Regions from separate parts of the Gallaecimonas pentaromativorans genome, predicted to be linked through region 1. Evidence: predicted binding sites of a transcription regulator. Region 1 holds the regulator's gene; the other holds the start of a gene.
What was found. The regulator Fur, encoded in region 1, represses iron uptake genes when iron is present. The targets are predictions, from matches to a motif close to ATAATAATGAGAACNACTATCAA.
Positions count from the first base shown of each region.

Region 2: the regulator Fur is predicted to act here: its motif matches at 2,578-2,600, upstream of EDC28_RS10560 (TonB-dependent siderophore receptor).

Region 1 covers NZ_RJUL01000002.1:57,719-62,135, forward strand. Annotated here, with positions in the region: gene ybfE (LexA regulated protein) at 1-284, shown strand, start outside; gene fldA (flavodoxin FldA) at 290-817, shown strand; gene EDC28_RS03090 (DUF4442 domain-containing protein) at 844-1,323, opposite strand; gene fur (ferric iron uptake transcriptional regulator) at 1,454-1,897, shown strand; gene EDC28_RS03100 (oxidoreductase) at 1,928-3,955, opposite strand; gene sppA (signal peptide peptidase SppA) at 4,100-4,417, shown strand, end outside.
Region 2 covers NZ_RJUL01000005.1:141,609-146,025, forward strand. Annotated here, with positions in the region: gene EDC28_RS10540 (MlaE family ABC transporter permease) at 1-244, shown strand, start outside; gene mlaD (outer membrane lipid asymmetry maintenance protein MlaD) at 277-735, shown strand; gene EDC28_RS10550 (MlaC/ttg2D family ABC transporter substrate-binding protein) at 732-1,328, shown strand; gene EDC28_RS10555 (PP2C family protein-serine/threonine phosphatase) at 1,337-2,521, shown strand; gene EDC28_RS10560 (TonB-dependent siderophore receptor) at 2,635-4,417, shown strand, end outside.

The DNA of each region.
Region 1 (4,417 bases):
CCGACAGAATCACCATTGACCTGTTTGCCGAGGAAAAACGCCGGGGGCGTCCGAAAACCAATCCCCTCCCGCGTCAGGTACAACTGAAGGTCAACAAACGCAATCAGATAAAAAGAGACAAACAAAAGGGCCTCAAAAGAGTCGAACTCAAGGTAGATTCGGACCTCTTCGATACCCTGAATGATTTGGCCAAAGCGCAGAGCATGAGTCGAAGCGAACTGATCGAAAGCATATTGAAAGCCGGTGTCGAGCAGCTCGACACCACCAACAGCGAGAGGAATTGAGTCGAATGGCATCTGTAGGTCTGTTTTTCGGCAGCGATACCGGCAACACCGAAGCCGTAGCCAAGATGATCCAGAAACAGCTGGGCACCCACATGGTCGAGGTCCACGACATCGCCAAGTCCAGCAAGGAAGACATTGAGAACTTCAGCCTGCTGCTGCTGGGTATCCCCACCTGGTACTACGGTGAATCCCAGTGCGACTGGGACGACTTCTTCCCTACCCTGGAAGAGATCGACTTCACCGACAAGCTGGTGGCCATCTTCGGTTGCGGCGATCAGGAAGACTATGCCGAGTACTTCCTGGACGCCATGGGCACCCTGCGCGATATCGTTGAAGCCAAGGGTGGCATCATCATCGGCCACTGGCCTACCGAAGGGTACAACTACGTGGCCTCCAAGGCGCTGGTAGACGACAACCATTTCGTTGGCCTTGGTATCGACGAAGACCGCCAGCCCGAACTCACCGCCGAGCGGGTGGAAAAATGGGTCAAGCAGGTCTTTGACGAGATGTGCCTGGCAGAGCTGGAAGATTGAAAAAAGCCCCTCACCGAGGGGCTTTTTTATAGCTCGGGCCGGTAGTGACGCTTGAGGCGGATATAAAGCGTGCGCTCAACGCGGGCCACCAAATCGCCCTGGTTGTCCTTGATGTCGGTCACCACCTCGGGCAGGTACTTCTCGCCAGTGGCGGTGGCCTGCTCAATGTCTCGCAACAGACCTTCGGTGACATGAAACTCGGCTACCACCTTGCCTGAACCCGGCTTTTCAAAGTGCACCTTGGCGCTTCTGTCCCACACGTGAAAGCGCTTGCCCACGAGCCCCATCAGCATCAACGAATAGATAGGGTCGGTCATGGCAAACAGGCTGCCGCCAAACTGGGTACCGTTGACATTTTTGGTCCAGGGGCGGTTTTTCAGCTCCACCCGGCAATAGCGAAAATCTGCCGATAACTCGGCAACACGAATGCCGGTGAATAAAAACGGCGGCCACAAATTAAGCAGGGGCCGGATCCGCGTTCCTTTTTTAAACAACCACGATTTCATTGTTCACCTAATCGATAAAATCGAAACAATACTGCTATCATGCCTCTGGAAAAGCGAAGCCCACTTGGGTACCTTTCTCCTGATAACTAACGCGGGCTTGCCCGCCCCGACACTAAAAACAGGACCATCCATGGCGGACGAGAATCAAGCGCTCAGAGACGCTGGCCTTAAGGTCACCCTGCCCCGAGTCAAGATCCTTGAATTGTTGCAGCAGCCCGACTTCCAGCACATCAGTGCCGAGGATCTCTACAAAAAGCTCATCGAGCTGGGTGAAGAGATTGGCCTTGCCACCGTCTACCGGGTGCTGAACCAGTTTGATGATGCCGGCATCGTGACCCGCCATCATTTCGAAGGCGGCAAGTCCGTGTTCGAGCTGTCCCAAAAGCACCACCACGACCACCTGGTGTGCCTCAAGTGCGGCCTGGTAGTGGAATTCATGGACGATGTCATCGAGCAGCGCCAAAAGGCTGTTGCCAAAGACAACAAGGTCAAACTGATGCACCACAGTTTGTACCTGTACGGCGAGTGTGAAGACACTGTCGCCTGTGACAAACGCCGCCGCGGCGAAGAGTAAACAAGGCCAGGTTCTCCTGGCCTTTTTCTTTTAAAGCCTTGCCGCCAGCTCCGCGCCCTGGCGAATAGCCCGCTTGGCATCAAGCTCTGCCGCAACGAAGGCGCCGCCGATAAGGTGCGCGTTAACCCCCGCCTCACTCAATGCCTGCCAAAGCCCTTTGTTGGGCTCCTGGCCGGCGCAGATGATGACGTTGTCCACGTCCAGCACCAGGGTCTGTTCACCTTTGCTGATATGCAGACCGCTATCGTCGATGCGCTGGTAGTTGACCCCCGGCCACATCTTGACCCCAAAGTCGCTGAGCGTCTGGCGGTGCACCCAGCCGGAGGTTTTACCCAGCCCCTTGCCGACTTTGCTGTCTTTGCGTTGCAGCAGCCAAATCTCGCGGGCAGCCGCCGCCTTGTGGCCCTTATCGAGGCCACCAGCGTTATTGATGGTTTTGTCCACGCCCCAGTGGACCAGCCAGCGGTCTTTATCGAGACTGACCGAACGGCCAGGCTCGGCCAGGAACTCGGCGACATCAAAACCGATACCACCGGCACCGATAATGGCCACCTTGTCGCCCACCGGCTTGTTGTCCCGCAGCACATCAAGGTAGCTCAGCACCTTGGGATGGCTGACCCCGTCAATGGCCGGGGTGCGGGGGCTGATGCCGGTGGCTATTACCAGTTCGTCAAAGCCCTCGCCCTTGAGGCTATCAACGCTTTGCATGGCATTGAGGCGCACCTCGACGCCAAGGTCGCTCAGGCGGTTTTTAAAGTAGCGCAGGGTCTCATAGAACTCTTCTTTACCCGGAATGCGCTTGGCGTAGTTGAACTGGCCGCCCAGTTCGCCAGCACCGTCCATCAGCACCACCTTGTGGCCCTTTTCGGCGGCGTAGCAGGCAAAGGCCATACCGGCCGGGCCTGCCCCCACCACGCCGATGCGCTTGGGGCTGGCAACGGTTTTAAAAATCAGCTCGGTCTCATAGCAGGCCTGGGGGTTAACCAGGCAGCTGGCGCGTTTTTGCTCAAACACATGATCAAGGCAGGCCTGGTTACAGGCGATACAGGTGTTGATGCGATCGGCACGGCCAGCGGCGGCCTTGTTGACAAACTCGGGGTCGGCCAGCAGCGGCCGGGCCATGGACACCATGTCCGCTTCGCCAGCGGCGAGGATGGCCTCGGCGACATCCGGGGTGTTGATGCGGTTGGTGGTGATTAGCGGGATGCCAAGGCCTTCTTTTTTCATCTTGGCGGTGACCCAGGAAAAGGCGGCGCGCGGCACCGAAGTAACGATGGTGGGGATGCGCGCTTCGTGCCAGCCGATACCGGTGTTAATCAAGCTCACCCCGGCCTTTTCCAGCTCTCGGGCCAGATACACCGCGTCATCCCAGCCCATGCCCTCTTCCACCAATTCGAGCATGGACAGGCGGAAGATGATGATGAAATCGCTGCCTACCCGCTCGCGGATGGCGCGGATGATGGCCAGGGCAAAGCGGGCCCGGTTTTCGATGCTGCCGCCCCAGGCGTCGGTGCGCTTGTTGGTGCGAAGGGCCAGGAACTGGTTGATGAGGTAGCCCTCAGAGCCCATCACTTCAACGCCGTCGTAACCGGCCTTTTGGGCAAGGGCAGCGGTTTTGGCAAAGGCCTTGATGGTGCCCTTTATCTGCCGCTGTGACATGGCGCTGGGTTTGAACGGATTGATGGGCGCCTTTTTGGCGCTGGGGGCCAGGGAAAAGGGATGATAGGCGTAGCGGCCGGCGTGGAGGATTTGCAGGCAGATTTTACCGTCGGCCTGGTGCACCGCGTCGGTCACTACCTTGTGCTTTTTGGCTTGAAAACCAAAGGATAACTGGCTGCCAAAAGGCGCCAATCTGCCCCTGAAGGTGGGGGCAATGCCCCCGGTGACGATCAGCCCTACCCCGCCTTCGGCGCGGGCTTTATAAAAGGCGGCCATTTTATTGAAACCGTTCTTTTCTTCCTCAAGGCCGGTGTGCATGGAGCCCATCAACACCCGGTTCTTTAAGGTGGTGAAGCCCAAATCAAGAGGTTTCAACAAGTTAGGATATGCTGCACTCATCGCTCGACGGTTCCTTATCGTTTTGCTCAAGCGTACTCATCCGATGAGTTGGAATCAACAAACCGTTACAAATTCGGCTTCGCATTGGACAGTGATTCACTTAGCATGCGAAGTATCCCCCAATACAAGGAAGCATCCGAGATTATGCTGACCATGTTGAAGAAGGTTTTCTCCATTATCTGGAAGGCCCTGAACGGCCTGCGCCGCCTGGTGATGAGCCTTATCGTGCTGGTTCTGGTGGTGGTGCTGTTTAGCTCCATCGGTGAAGACAAAGGCCCTGAGGTGCCCAAGGGCGGCGCCTTGATGCTGAACCTTGACGGTGTGCTGGTTGAAAAGGCCAAAAACGTAGACCCGGTGAAAGCCGTGGTTCAGCAGATGCAAGGCTCAGAAGAGCCGCCGGAAATTCAGCTCTCAGACGTGTTGGATGTCATTCATAACGCCAAAGACGACAGCCGCATCAAG
Region 2 (4,417 bases), on a different contig from region 1:
AGGGGCCTATATCCAGGGCATTTTCGACACCGTTAACCTGCATGACGTGATGATGGGGCAGGTCAAATCCCTGGTGTTCGGCCTGGTGGTGATGTGGGTGCCTTTGGTGTACGGCTACTACCTGCACCTTGACCGGGAACAGGCCGGCGCCGCCGGTGTCAGCCGGGCCACCACCCATGCCGTGGTGCTCAGTGCCATTTTGATGCTGATCAGCGACTACGTGATCAGCTCCTTGCTGCTCTAGCTTAGTAATCAACAAGTTAATTGGAAGACGACATGAAGAATATCGGTGTGAACTTTATCGTGGGGCTGTTTGTGGTCGCTGGTGCCGCCCTGCTGCTGTATATGTCGATCAACATTGGCGGAGCAGCGGTATCCAACGCAGGCCACTATGATCTGGTGGCCCGCTTTCAAAGCTCCTCCGGTTTGAAGGAAGGCGCCTTCGTGGAAGCGGCTGGAGTCAGGGTTGGGGTTGTGAAACGGATTGTTTTTGACCCCAAAAAGTTTGAATCCGTGGTTACCCTGTCGCTGGAAGATGAAGTGGAAGTGCCGGAAGATTCGGTTGCCTCCATCCGTACAGCCGGTATCATCGGCGACCGTTTTGTCAAAATCGCCCCCGGCGGCTCCGATGTGAACCTCACCAACGGTGAGGAAATCGTCGAAACCGAACCCTCCATCAGCCTTGAAGAGCTGATCAGCAAATACATGTTCAGCAGCAACGAGAAAAAATCATGAAGAAGCTTATCGCGTTCTTGTTTTTCGTCAGTTTCAGCTGGCTGGCCAGCGCCGCCGAAACCCCCACCGATGTGGCTAAAGAGGCGGTGGGCGACATTCTGAAAATTGCCCAGAACAAAGACCAGCCCGAAGCTCAGCGCAAAGAAGCCTTGCAGAGTGTGATAGGCCAATACGTAGACCTGCAGGCCTGCTCCCAGCGAGTGTTGGCCCTGTACTGGCGCCAGGCCAGCGACGAGCAAAAAAGGGCATTTATGAAGGTGTTCGAGCAGGTGCTCACCAACACCTATTTCACGCTGCTGCAGAACTACACCAATGAAGCGGTAACCTTCAAAAGTGAAGACATCCAGCGCAAACGTTACGCCACCGTCGAGTCCATCGTGCTCTCCCAAGGCAAAGAGATCCCGGTGAACTACCTGCTGCTGCAGCGTAACGGCCAATGGAAAATTTATGACTTCATGGCTGAAGGCGTATCAGTGGTACGCTCCTTTAGCAGCGACTACCAAGGTATTCTGCGCACCAAGGGTATTGATGGTTTGATTGATACCCTCAAAGCCAAACTTGCCGAAGGCAGCAAAGCCGAAGGCGCTAAATAAGAACACCGATGGCCAATCTGTCCTGCCTTACCCAGTCCGGCTCCGGGGAGCACCCCTGGAGCCGTGTTGTCAGTGCCGCCGGTAGCGGCGTTAGCGCATTGCTGCTTGAAAACTCCATTGAGGGGCCATGCTGGCACCCCTTAGCTGCCGACGGCAGCCTGATGAGCGCCAACGCCACCCGGCTCAGCCGCGATACCTTGATTGAACTTGCCGCCCTTGAGCAGCCCACCGCCTTTGCCGCAGGCATTAGCCCGTTAAGTGAAGTGCTGACTTGGGTCGTGCCTCTGCCGGAGCAGCCCCATCACCGCTGGCTTTTGTTGCTCGACCCGGCCGGTAAGCTCTCTCAAAGCGAGATTGAACAAATCTTTTTGTATCTTGGCTGGGCGCTGACCCGCCAGGCTCTGCAAGAGGCCCGTAAAGAACTGGCCGAGCACCGCCAGCTCAGCGAGCATGCACGAGAAGAGATGAGCCGCCTGCAGCAGCTGATGCTGCCGGACCCCAGCCTTAAAATTCCCGGTACCGAGATTGCCTTTGTGTACCGGGCGCTGCGAGGTGCAGGGGGGGATTATCTCGATATCGTCAACCTCGAATCTGACCAGAGCATGACCGACCATCCCCATCAGATGGGGGTGATCATCGCCGATGCCACCGGCCATGGCCCCAGCGCCGCGGTAGAGTCGGCCATGGTGGACGCCATCCTTCGCACCTACAAACCCACCGAGGCCGAGACGGCGCCGTCAGAAGTGCTCAATTACATCAACCGGCACTTTTTTACCCGCAAGGAGCGAGGCTCGCTGCTGACCGCCAACCTTATCCGTTATCGCCCGGAAAAAAAGGCCATTTTCTACGCCAATGCCGGCCATCCCCACGCCTATCTGCGCCGGGGCGACCGTTTGATCACCCTCGACCAGGGCGGCATTCCCATTGGCGTGCTGCGCGATTACGAGTGGCAGTCCCATGCCCACGGCATCGAGCCTGGCGACATCCTCTTTATCTACACCGACGTGGTGATTGAAACCAAAAACCCCCAGCAGGAGTTTTTCGGTTTCGAGCGCCTGGAAAAGGCCCTGCTGGAAAGCCACCCCCACCCCCGGCAGCTTATTGCCCACGTGGAAAACCAGTTGCAGCTGTTCTGCCAGTGCGGGCAGTTCCAGGACGACATGACCATGTGCGCCATCCAGTTCACCGAGTAGGCCTACCCAAAGGCGACGGATCATCTTTGGATCCCGTCGCCTGAACGTTTTGTTAATTGATAATGGTTATCATAACCGTTAGCCTTCCCTGCAATTAAACAGGGAGAGCCGTTATGAACCCATCGCCCACCTTCAAGATGTTGCCGCTGGCCGCCGTGATTGCCGGCCTACTAAGCCCCCAGGCTATCGCCGAGCAAGAAGCGGATAAAAATGCCGATGTCGAGAAAATCACCGTTACCGGCAATTACACCGTCAGCGAAGTAATAGACACCGCCACCGGCCTCGGGCTGACCCTTCGCGAGACCCCGCAGTCGGTAACGGTGATCACCAAAGACCGCATCCGCGATCAGAACCTCAATACCGTACTGGATACCGTGCTTAACGCTACCGGCCTCTCGGCCCAGCAGTACGACAACGTGCGTAACAGCTTCCAGGCCCGGGGTTTTGAGATAACCAACTACCAGATTGACGGCGTGCCGCTGTCGTGGAGCCTGGCAGGGGATGCCGGGGAAACCATGGCTGACGTGTCGCTTTACGAGCGGGTGGAGTTTGTGCGCGGCGCCACCGGTTTGCTGACCGGCGCCGGTGACCCGTCAGCCTCCATCAACCTGGTGCGAAAGCATGCCGACAGCACCAATCTTACCGGCTATCTGGACGTAGCAGTCGGGCGCTGGGACACCAAGCGGGTGACTGCCGATGTAGCCAACAAGCTCAATGCCAGTGGCTCGGTGCGGGGCCGGTTGGTGGCCAAGGTGGTGGACGGCGATTCCTACTGGGACAACTATCAAGACCGCAAGCAGGTGCTTTACGGCGTGGTGGATACCGACCTTAGCGCCGACACCCTGCTGCGCCTTGGCGCCAGCTATCAGCACAGCGACCCTAAAGGCGCCACCTGGGGCGCGCTGCCGGCCTTTTTTGCCGACGGCACACCAACCCATTGGAGCCGCTCCAAAACCACCGCTACCGGCTGGAACCGCTGGGAAACCACCAACAAGAACTACTTTGCCAACCTCAACCACAGCTTTGGCAACGGCTGGCAATTGGTGGCCAACTACAACCGCATGGAATACACCAGCAAAACCAAGCTGTTGTATGTCTCCGGCCTGTTGGACCAAAACACCGGCACCGGCCTCGGTGCCCAGCGTTATCGCAGTGAAGGGGAAAGTAACCAAGACAGCTTCGACCTGCAGTTCAAAGGGGATTACAGCCTGTTCTCGCGCCAGCATGAGTTTGTGTTGGGCGGCCTCTACAGCAGCCAGGATGCCACTGCCGATACCTTCGACCCCATAGGCGGCGACATGAGCGGCGGCTACGACAGCGTGCCGGTGCCTAACTTCTACGAGTGGGGCAGCCTTGCCGAGCCGCAATGGCAGAGCCAGGGCGTGCGGGCCCAAGATCTTCAAACCCGTCAAAAAGGGCTGTTTGCCGCCACCCGGCTGTCGGTCACCGACAGCTTCAAGCTCATTGCCGGTGGCCGGGTGTCCAGTTGGAAGCGAAGCGGTATCAGCTACGGTACCGTTACCGATTTTGGCGATGATGGCGAGTTCATTCCTTATGCTGGCGCGCTGTACGATCTGACCAAGCAGCACCGCCTTTATGCCAGCTATACAGAGATCTTCAATCCCCAGAATTACAAGGACGCCAGCGGCCAATACCTAGACCCCGTTACCGGTAAAAGCTATGAGCTGGGCCTGAAAAGCACCTTCTTGAATGACCGCCTGCACACCTCGCTGGCGCTCTTTAAGACCGATCAGGACAACCTCGCCACCCTCGACCCCACCTTTGAAGGCAACGCCCAGCAAAGCAGTGCTTACTACGGCGCCAAGGGCACCGAAAGCAAGGGCTTTGAAGTGGAAGTGGTGGGCCAGCCGGTAGAGGGTTGGAACCTTTCGGCCG